One region of the Propionibacterium sp. genome, then DNA from elsewhere that is predicted to be linked to it. Evidence: riboswitches for the same ligand, from Rfam matches in the RefSeq annotation. Region 1 holds a riboswitch; the other holds the start of a gene.
What was found. Region 1 has a riboswitch for FMN ahead of ribD (bifunctional diaminohydroxyphosphoribosylaminopyrimidine deaminase/5-amino-6-(5-phosphoribosylamino)uracil reductase RibD). Riboswitches for the same ligand answer to the same signal wherever they lie in the genome.
Positions count from the first base shown of each region.

Region 2: it holds a riboswitch for FMN, as region 1 does, so the genes downstream of both, ABF648_RS08815 (ABC transporter permease) here and ribD (bifunctional diaminohydroxyphosphoribosylaminopyrimidine deaminase/5-amino-6-(5-phosphoribosylamino)uracil reductase RibD) in region 1, are expected to answer to the same signal.

Region 1 is NZ_JBDNTB010000042.1:9,302-14,309, forward strand. Features, by position in the region: gene ABF648_RS08415 (acetolactate synthase large subunit) at 1-1,389, shown strand, start outside; gene ilvN (acetolactate synthase small subunit) at 1,386-1,913, shown strand; partial or broken gene ilvC (ketol-acid reductoisomerase) at 1,941-2,987, shown strand; FMN riboswitch at 3,176-3,292, shown strand; gene ribD (bifunctional diaminohydroxyphosphoribosylaminopyrimidine deaminase/5-amino-6-(5-phosphoribosylamino)uracil reductase RibD) at 3,448-4,548, shown strand; gene ABF648_RS08435 (riboflavin synthase) at 4,533-5,008, shown strand, end outside.
Region 2 is NZ_JBDNTB010000045.1:13,703-18,710, reverse strand. Features, by position in the region: gene metX (homoserine O-acetyltransferase MetX) at 1-183, opposite strand, end outside; gene ABF648_RS08820 (ABC transporter substrate-binding protein) at 617-1,642, opposite strand; gene ABF648_RS08815 (ABC transporter permease) at 1,639-2,469, opposite strand; FMN riboswitch at 2,638-2,768, opposite strand; gene ABF648_RS08810 (MFS transporter) at 2,809-4,353, opposite strand; gene ABF648_RS08805 (sugar kinase) at 4,604-5,008, opposite strand, start outside.

The sequences.
Region 1 (5,008 bases):
GAGGCGGACATCAGGGGTATCACCACCCCCATCACCAAGCACAACTTTCTGGTCACCCGTGCCGAGGACATTCCCGAGAAGGTGAAGAAGGCATTCCACATCGCCTCCACCGGGCGTCCGGGCCCGGTTCTGGTCGACATTTCCAAGGACGCCCTCAACGCATCGGCGCCCTTCCATTGGCCTGATGGGATCGAGTTGCCCGGCTACAAGCCCACCGTCACCCCCAATGGACGCCAGCTCAGCCAGGCCGCATCGGTGATCGCCGGGGCGCAGCGTCCGGTGCTGGTGGCCGGCGGCGGCATCGTGCGATCGCGCGCCTGGGACGAACTGGCCGCCTTCGAGGAACTGACCAGGATCCCGGTGGTCACCACCCTCATGGCGCGCGGGGTGTTCCCGCAGTCCAGCGAGCTGAACCTCGGCATGCCCGGCATGCACGGCACGGTCGCCGCTGTCGGAGCCATCCAGCGCGCCGATGTGCTCATCGCGGTGGGCATGCGCTTCGACGACCGCGTCACCGGAAAGCTCGACTCCTTCGCGCCCCGGGCCACCGTGGTGCACGCCGACATCGACCCCGCCGAGATCGGCAAGAACCGCAATGCGGACGTGCCGATCGTCGGCGACGCCCGGAAGGTGCTCAGCGGCCTGACCGGCCGCCTCAAGGACCACAGGATGGCCGACATCTCCGCCTGGCGTGACTACGTCATCGACCTCAAGATGCGCTATCCGGCAGGCTGGGAGGAGCCCCAGAACGGCCTGTTGAGTCCGCAGAAGGTGATCTCGCGGATCGGCGAGCACTTCGGGCCGGATGCCATCTATGTCACAGGCGTGGGCCAGCACCAGATGTGGTCGGCGCACTTCCTGCCGTTGGAGCACCCTGCGCACTGGCTCACCTCGGGTGGCGCCGGCACGATGGGCTACTGCGTGCCGGCCGCGATGGGCGCCCAGGTGGGCTGCCCCGACCAAGTGGTGGTCGGAATCGACGGCGACGGCTGCTTCCAGATGACCAACCAGGAACTCACCACCTGCGCGCTGAATCACATTCCGGTGAAGATCGCCGTGATCAACAACAACACCCTCGGCATGGTCCGCCAGTGGCAGTCGCTGTTCTACAACCAGCGCTACTCCCAGACCGATCTCGACACCGATCTCGTGCCGGACTTCCCGAAGCTGGCCGAAGCGATGGGTTGCGTGGGGCTTCGAGCCCGCACACCTGAGGAGGTCACCGAGGTGCTGGACAAGGCGTCGGCCATCACCGACAAACCCGTCGTGATGGAGTTCGTCTGTGAGAAGGACGCCATGGTCTGGCCGATGGTCGCGGCAGGCACCAGCAACGACGAGATCATGATCGCCCGTGGCATGGCGCCTCAGTGGCACGAGGAGGAGCTGTGAGCAGCCATACGCTCAGCGTCCTGGTGAGCAACCGCCCCGGCGTGCTGGCCAGGGTGGCGGGACTCATCTCGCGGCGCGGATTCAACATCGACTCGCTGGCCGTCGGCACCACGGAACGCCCAGAAGTCTCCAGGATGACCATCGTGATGTCTCTCGAGGACGAGAGCGTGGTCGAACAGGTCGTCAAGCAGCTCAACAAGCTCATCGAGGTCTACAAGATCGTTGAGCTGGACGACGATGCCATCAACCACGAGCTGCTGCTGGTCAAGGTGCGATGCACCGACCACACGCGGGCCGCGGTGATCGACATCACCAATCTCTTCCGGGCACACGCGGTTGACGTGAGCCCGGAGTCGGTGACCATCGAGGCCACCGGGGGCCAGGCGAAGATCGAGGCACTCACCACCATGCTCACCCCGTACGGCATCATCGAGTTGGTGCAGTCGGGGCGGGTTGCCCTGGGGCGAGGCAGCAAGAGCATCAACGAGAAGAATCGTCCGGCTCTGGCCAGGCATTCGTCCTGAACAACCCGCGACTCGCAACAACAACAACAATCAGGAGAAGTAATGGCAGCAGAAATGTTCCACGAGGACGACGCCGATCTGTCGATCATCCAGTCGAAGACCGTTGCGGTCATCGGCTACGGCTCGCAGGGTCACGCGCACGCACTCAATCTGCGCGACAGCGGCGTGAACGTCGTCGTGGGCCTGCGTGAGGGATCCCATTCGATCGCTCAGGCCAAGGAAGCCGGCCTGACCGTGAAGTCCGTCGAGGACGCCGTCAAGGATGGTGACGTCGTCACCATCCTCGCCCCTGACCAAGTGCAGGCACAGGTCTACAAGGACTCCATCGAGCCCAATCTGAAGCCCGGTGCGGCCCTGCTGTTCGCCCACGGTTTCAACATCCACTACGGATACATCAAGCCCTCGTCCGACCACGACGTCATCATGGTTGCCCCGAAGGGGCCAGGCCATGTCGTGCGCCGCGAGTTCGAGGCGGGGCGTGGGGTCCCGGTGCTGGTCTGTGTGGAGCAGGACGCCTCCGGCCAGGCCTGGCCACTGGTGCTCTCCTACGCCAAGGCGATCGGCGGCCTGCGCGCCGGCGCCATCAAGACCAGCTTCCGCGAGGAGACCGAGACTGATCTGTTCGGCGAGCAGGACGTGCTGTGCGGCGGCCTGTCCAAGCTCATCGAGACCGGCTTCGAGGTGCTCGTCGAGGCGGGCTACCAGCCCGAGATGGCCTACTTCGAGGTCTGTCACGAGATGAAGATGATCGTCGACCTCATCAACGAGGGTGGCATCTCCAAGCAGCGCTGGTCCTGCTCCGACACCGCCGAGTACGGCGACTACGTGTCGGGCCCGCGCGTGATCGACGAGAACGTCAAGAAGAACATGAAGGCTGTTCTCTCCGACATCCAGGACGGCACCTTCGCCAAGAACTTCATGGACGACCAGGCTGCTGGTGCCCCCGAGTTCAAGAAGCTGCGCGCCGAGGGCGAGGCCCATCCGATCGAGGCCACCGGCAAGCAGATCCGCGCCCTGTTCGCATGGGCCGAGGACAAGGACGCCGACTACACCGAGGGTTCTGTCGCGCGCTGAACACGCTGACCTGATTCGCGCCATGCGCGAGTTGATCCGCTGACTCCGGCGGGTGCAGGGGTGGGGTCATCCCTCTCCTGCACCCTGCTGGGACCGCGGCAGCCTGGCGCCCTTGGGGGCGTACAGTGTGCCCCGAGATCTGAGTTTCACGAAGCTGAACGGTGGGAACTCAGGAAAAAACTGAACAGCAACGTCTTCGGGGCAGGGTGAAATTCCCGATCGGCGGTACAGTCCGCGAGCGCTTCTGCGCATGATCCGGTGCAATTCCGGAACCGACAGTAAAGTCTGGATGGAAGAAGACGTGTCGAATTCTTTTTCGCACTGCGCGGTGCAGTGGTGGTGCAAAATCCATTGCTGAATCGACTGGAATTGTTCCGGTCATCGTGCATGATCAATTCGGCACCAGAACCCAATACCCGAAGTCATCGACGAATTCAGGTATTGCAATCCGGGAGTTCTGGTGTCAGACGAACAATTCATGCGCGCGGCGCTCTCCTGCGCCCAGATCGGCCTGGGCAGGGTCAACCCCAATCCACTGGTCGGCGCCGTCGTGGTGCATCACGGCGTGATCATCGGGCGTGGCGGCCACGAGTACTTCGGTGGCCCGCACGCAGAACGCAATGCGCTGGCGGCATGCGCAGACGATCCCCATGGCGCGACGATCTATGTGACCCTGGAGCCCTGCTGCCACACCGGCAAGACCCCGCCGTGCACCGATGCGCTCATCGCGGCAGGCATCACCCGGGTGGTGGTCGGGTGCCTCGACCCCAATCCACTGGTGGCCGGCAGGGGCGTGGCCGCACTGCGCGCTCACGGCATCGCCGTCGCCACAGGCGTGCTCACCCAGGAGTGTGCGGCGCTCAATGAGCCCTTCCTCCATTTCATCACCACCGGACGTCCCCTCGTGGTGATGAAGTACGCGATGACCCTGGACGGCAAGATCGCCACCCGCACCGGAGCCTCTCGCTGGGTCAGTGGCGAACAGTCCCGTGAGCGTGTTCAGCAGGATCGCCACCGGTGGGCCGCGATCATGGTGGGCGTCGGCACCGTGCTCGCCGACGATCCGCACCTCACCTGCCGCCTGCCCGGCAGCCACAGCCCACTGCGCATCATCTGCGACACCCGGCTGCGCACCCCCATGGACGCCGCTGTCGTGCGCACCGCGCACCACACGCCAACACTGCTTGCCACCTGCAGCACCGACACCGCTAGGGCCGAGGGATACCGCCAGGCAGGCTGCGAGGTGATGGTGCTTCCCACCAGCGAGGGACACGTCGATCTGCGGGCGCTGTGCACCGCGCTGGGTGCCCGCGGCATCGACTCCGTGGTGCTCGAGGGCGGCGCCCGGCTCAACTGGTCCGCGCTGCACGCGGGCATCGTCAACAAGATCCAGGCCTATCTCGCCCCGAAGCTGTTCGGTGGCGCCGACGCCCCGTCGCCTGTCGCGGGAATCGGTGTCAGCGATCCCAGCTCGGCCTTCCAGATCGGCCCGCCGCAGCTCACCCGGCTCGGTGAGGACCTGCTGTGGGAGAGCGAGGTGCTCCAGTGTTCACAGGCATAGTCGAAGAAGTGGGGACCGTCCGGGCGGTACGTCGCACCGGACAAGCCACCGAGCTCGAGATCGGCGGACCGCTCGTGGTTGACGATGCCGCAGTGGGCGACTCGATCTGCGTCAACGGGGTCTGCCTCACCGTCACTCGCCTCGCACCGGACAGCTTCTGCGCCGATGTCTCACCCGAGACGATGGCCTGCTCGGCGCTGCGGCTGGTCAGAGCGGGGGAACGGGTCAACCTGGAACGCGCGATGCCCGCAGACGGTCGCTTCGGCGGCCACTTCGTCACAGGGCACGTGGACACGACAGGCGTGGTGAGCGCGCTGCGCACCGACGCGAATGCAGTCTGGTTCGCGGTGCACGCCGACCAGCAATTCACCCGGCATCTGGTGCAGAAGGGCTCCGTGACGGTGGACGGCGTGAGCCTCACGGTGGCCAGGCTCGGTGCCGGCAGTTTCGAGGCTGCCGT
Region 2 (5,008 bases), on a different contig from region 1:
GGCGTGACATATGAAGACCGCATTGTCACCGGCCTCGTTGAGTTCGCCGTAGGTTTCGTAGGCCACGGTGATGCCCGGCAGGTGCCCACCACGGACCAGCTGAAGGGGATCTTCTGCGCTGAACAGTTCGGCGCACTGGGTGGTGACGAGCTCTTCGGAGGCGAAGGGATGGGGCGAGGTCATGCGAGCTCCTCCGTACTCACGCAGCACCTCTGCACGCCGGTGGGTTCAACGGCGCGGGTGCCCACTGGATTGCAACAGTGGCCCTCCGGATCCGGCATCGGCATATCCATGGCCAGCTGCCTTGCAACGGGATGACTTCCCGGATGCTGCAATCGTGGCTCCACTCGGACGTGCATGCGATGCTCCTTCTCCGCGGGAGTGCCATGACTGTCGACTCCCGCCGGGGGCCAAGGCTAGTAGGCACCTGGTAAAAAATCCCAGAATCACGGTGGCACAAGGACGATCGCTCTGGTGGACCAGCTCTGGAGCTTTCCTCGAAAACGTCCTCAACCAAGCCACCGGGGGCCGCAGCAGCCGGCGAGTTGTCCTGGGCCGAGGGGCCATGCCTTCCGGTGTGCCCAGCCGCTGGATGGCATGAACTCCCTCGCGCGGTTCAGTTCCCCAGGGTGACGAAGGCCTCGGACGCCTTCACAGGCGTGGTGATGATGCCATTCGCGAGCAGGAAGTCAGCCATGTCCGACCAGCGCTGTACGTCCTGATGGCCGAGGTCGTCCCCGTAGAGCTCGTTGGTGGCCAGCAGAGTTGCCCTGGCGGCATCCTTGGCGGCCTGGGAGTTCAGCGTCGGCACGTACTTCGCCGAGATCGTCACCGTGTCGTCGGGATTGGAGCGGCAGTAGGCCACGGCCTCGTCGAGCCCGCGCATCAGGGCCTGCAGATCGGACTTGCGACTGTTGACCGTCTGTCCCAGTGCCCCGAGCCCGACACCGACCAGGGGTGTGCCGGCGTCAAGAGTGATCTGGCGAATCGCGAAATCTGCCTGCTGGAATTTGACGGCATCGTTGTTGGAGAAGCCGATCACCGAATCCACCTTGTGGGTTGTCAATGCCGCCTGCTGGGTGTAGCCGATGGACTGGATCGACACATCGGTCTGGGTGAGGCCTGCCTGCTTCAGCAGAGCGAGCAGGGCGTACCAGCTCTGGCCGTACTGCCCGGGGATGCCGACGCTGTGCCCCTTGAGGTCGGCGGCTGTCTTGATCGGTGAATCCTCGGGAACGATGAGTTCTGCTGGGTATGTCTGGTACATGGTCGCGAAGTTGACCACGTCGATGCCCTGGGAACGGGCGACCATCATCTCGTCACCACCGGCGTAGACGAGGTCCTCCTGGCCGGCCTGCAGTGCGCCGGTCAGCGATTCGGAGGCGCCGTGGTGACGCAGATTCACCGACAGCCCCTCCTGCGCGAAGAAGCCCTTCTCGACCCCGACATAGAAGGGCGCGAACTGGATGTCAGGGGTATAGGTGAGCCCCACGGTGATGGCCTTGCCGGGTGTGCTGGAGGCCGAACTCGACGAGCCTGAGGCGGAACAGCCTGTGATCAGGGCAAGCACTGCGACCAGTGCCACCAGCACGAATGCCGGCCGGCTGCCGTGTGATCGTGTCGTGCGCTGCATGTGTGTCATGCGACCAATTCCTCAATTCTGGTGGGGTGTCCCAGCTGGGCCCCTGCGGTGAGCAGAGGTTGTTCGTCCCCGGTGTCGTCCGGGAACTTCTGATTGCGCCTGCGTGGCAGGCGATAGGGGTCGGTGAGGTGCTCCACCAGGACGAGGGCCGAGGGCCTGGCGCCGGCCACCCCCCCCCGCCCGAGGTGGGGGCCCACCCCCCCGGGGGTGCCGGCCGCGGGCGGCTCCCCCGAGACGACCATGCCCAGGCCCTTCCCGCCCATCACGAATTCGCCGACGACGGCGCCCGTGATGGAAAGGGTGAAGCCGTTCCGGATTCCGGTGAGCAACACGGGCCGGGCCAGCGGGGCTTCGATGGCCCACACCATGCTCCAACCCGAGGCACCGTCCAGCTGGGCTGCCTCCACCACATCCGGGTCGATGCCACGGATGCCGAGCACGGTGGACAGCACCAGGGGGAAGAAGACGATCAACGAGCACAACAAGGCGATGGGGATCAGCCCGTAGCCCACCCAGATGACCAGCAGCGGGGCCAGCGCCACGGCAGGTATGGCCTGTGACGCGGCCAGATAGGGGAACAGCGCGGCCTGCGCCAGGTGGGAGCCGGCGATCAGATAGCCCAACGGCAGAGCCACGACGGTGGCGACCATGCAGCCGAGCACCGCCTCCCCGACCGTCACCGCGGTGGGGCCGAGCAGAGTTCTTTGGGCGAGATCCTGAACCAGGCGCACCCCGACGGAGTGCGGTGTGGGGAGCAGTGCAGCCGGAATTCGGCCCGATGTCGCGAGCAGTTGCCAGATGGCCAGCACCACCGCCCCGAGCGTCATCGGTGCGAGAATGCGGATGGGCAACGGAACCGGCCGTTGCCGTCCGCGAATCCGGCTCATTCGGTGTCTTCACCCCTCCCACGTCTGCGGTGACCGGGGCCAAGGTGGCGGCTCGGATCAATGCCCACCCGATTCAACCGGACGAGCATTGCTCCGTCATGCACTACCTCACGTGCTCTCCCATCCGGACTTTCACCGTCGGTACCGGAATTTCACCGGTTCAGCCCTCCCCCACGAGTGGGTTCGGGTTCGCGGACTGTCACCGCCGGCTCGGATTCTCACCGACCCCGGGCACGCTGAACAACGAGGTCAATGATAGCCCGGAAGGTCTCCACGGCCTCAGTCGTCCGCCGTGTTGTGGGGACGCTCCGGATGGGCGGGGAAGAAGATCCCCACCGCGATCGTCGCGCAGGCCACCGCCAGAGCGCTCACGCCGAGACCGATCCTCATGCCATCGACATAGCCCTCCCTGATCAGTGGCAGCAGTCCCGCGTACTGGGGTTCCTGGGCCAGATCGACCGCCTGGGCCACCGAGCTGAGCACGCCCGACCGGGTCTGCGGGTCGAGCGCCTCGACGAGTTGGTGGGTTTCCATGGCGCCCCGGTAGCGCGCGGCGAGCAGCGAGCCGACGACGGCGACGCCCATGGCGCTGCCCACCTGCATGAGTGCGCTGTTGGTGGCAGAACCCGCACCCTCGGACTCCGAGGGCAGCGAATCCATCACCGCCTGGGTGGCTGCGGGCATGAGCACGCCGGCCCCGAGCCCGAACAGCAGTGCCCCAGGCAGCAGCGACGGATACGAGGTCTCGTTGGGAACCAGGGCAAGCCAGGCGAAACCGGCCGTCACGCACAGCAGCCCCGCCATCACCGCCCGTTTGATGCCGAAGTGGCGCAGTGCGAGAGGTGCGGCCACGGCGCCGGTCAGCATCATCGCCGCAACCGGCATGATCGCCAGGCCGGACTGCCAGGGCGTGAAACCGAGCACGTATTGGAGCAGCTGGGTGAGCACGAACAGGGCACCGGCGCCGCCTCCGGTGACCAGCCCCGAGACGCACACCGACACGGCAAAGGTGCGATGTTCGAACAGGCTCAGACGCAGAATCGGCGACTCGACCTTGCCCTGCCACCAGACGAAGAAGACGATCATCGCGATCCCGCCGAGGAAGGCCACGATCACCGCCGGCGACCCGACCCCCAGACCCGGCGCGGAGATGACCGACCAGCACAGCACCGAGAGCCCGCCGATCGACAGACCGGTGCCCAGCCAGTCGAGCTTCTCGTCCGCGCGTTCGGGGATGACATGCGGGATGAAGATGAGCGTGCCGATCAGGCACAATGCCGCCACCGGCACATTGATGAGGAAGATCGAACCCCACCGGAAGTGCGCCAGCAGCGCACCCGACAGCAGCGGCCCCACAGCAGCTCCGGCCCCGTTCGCCCCGGACCAGATGGCGAAGGCCGTGGTGCGTTCGGTGGGCTTGCGGAAAAGCACCGAGATGAGGGCCAGCGTCGAGGGGGTCAGCAGGGCGGCACCGACACCGGTGCACGCACGTGCCGCAATGAGCATTCCGGTGTTCACCGACAGGCCGGCTGCCAGTGAGCACAGACCGAAGGCGATCACGCCGGCGATGAAGGTGCGGGTACGTCCCCATCGGTCCACGAGATTTCCCGCCAGCAGCAGAAAGCCGGCATAGGTCACCTGATAGGCATCGACCGTCCACTGCAGAGCGTCATTGGTTGCTCTCAGGTCACGGGCGAGCGTGGGCAGCGCCACATTGAGAATGGTGTTGTCCATGGAGGCCATGAACAGAGCCAGGGCTAGGACGATCAGGCCGATCCATCGCCAGCGCGCGTTGTGCGCTGCAGCTCTTTCGACCTGGGTCACCCGTCGGCCGCCTTTCACGCCGGCGCGCCGTGGCGGCGTCGCCTCAAGTGGTCGAATGCCGAAAGTTCTTCGGCAAGCAATTCAATGTATCGCCCTGGGCGACTGTCGCCCTCGAGAGGCACGCCACGACAGGCGCAACGTCATGGGTTCTCCCTGGATGTGGGCAGCAAAGAGCCGGTGCCCCCATCTCGAACACCGGCTCTTCGTGCTGCCGCTTCCTGGCTCCCGCCGGGTGCGAATATCAGCTGAATCAGCGATCGACGCGCGCGTTTCCGCCGCCTGCGAGCTTGTAGACCTCAGCCTTGGACGCCATGGAAGTGTCGCCAGGTGTGGTCATGGCCAGCGCGCCGTGTGCGGCCGCCAGGTTCACGCAGGTCTGCAGGGGTTCCTCGGCCAGCAGTCCGTAGACCAGGCCGGACGCGAACGAGTCACCGCCGCCGACGCGATCGAAGATCTCCATCGCCACGCGCTGCTGAGCCTGCACGAGACCGTCCTGGGCGCTCCAGGCCAGTGCACTCCAGTCATTGGAGGATGCCGAGCGCACACCGCGCAGGGTGGTCGCGATGACCTTGAAGTTCGGGTAGCTGGCGGCGACCCGGGAGATCATGGCGCCGAACTTGTCGATGGGCAGCTCGGTGAGGTTCTCGTCCACGCC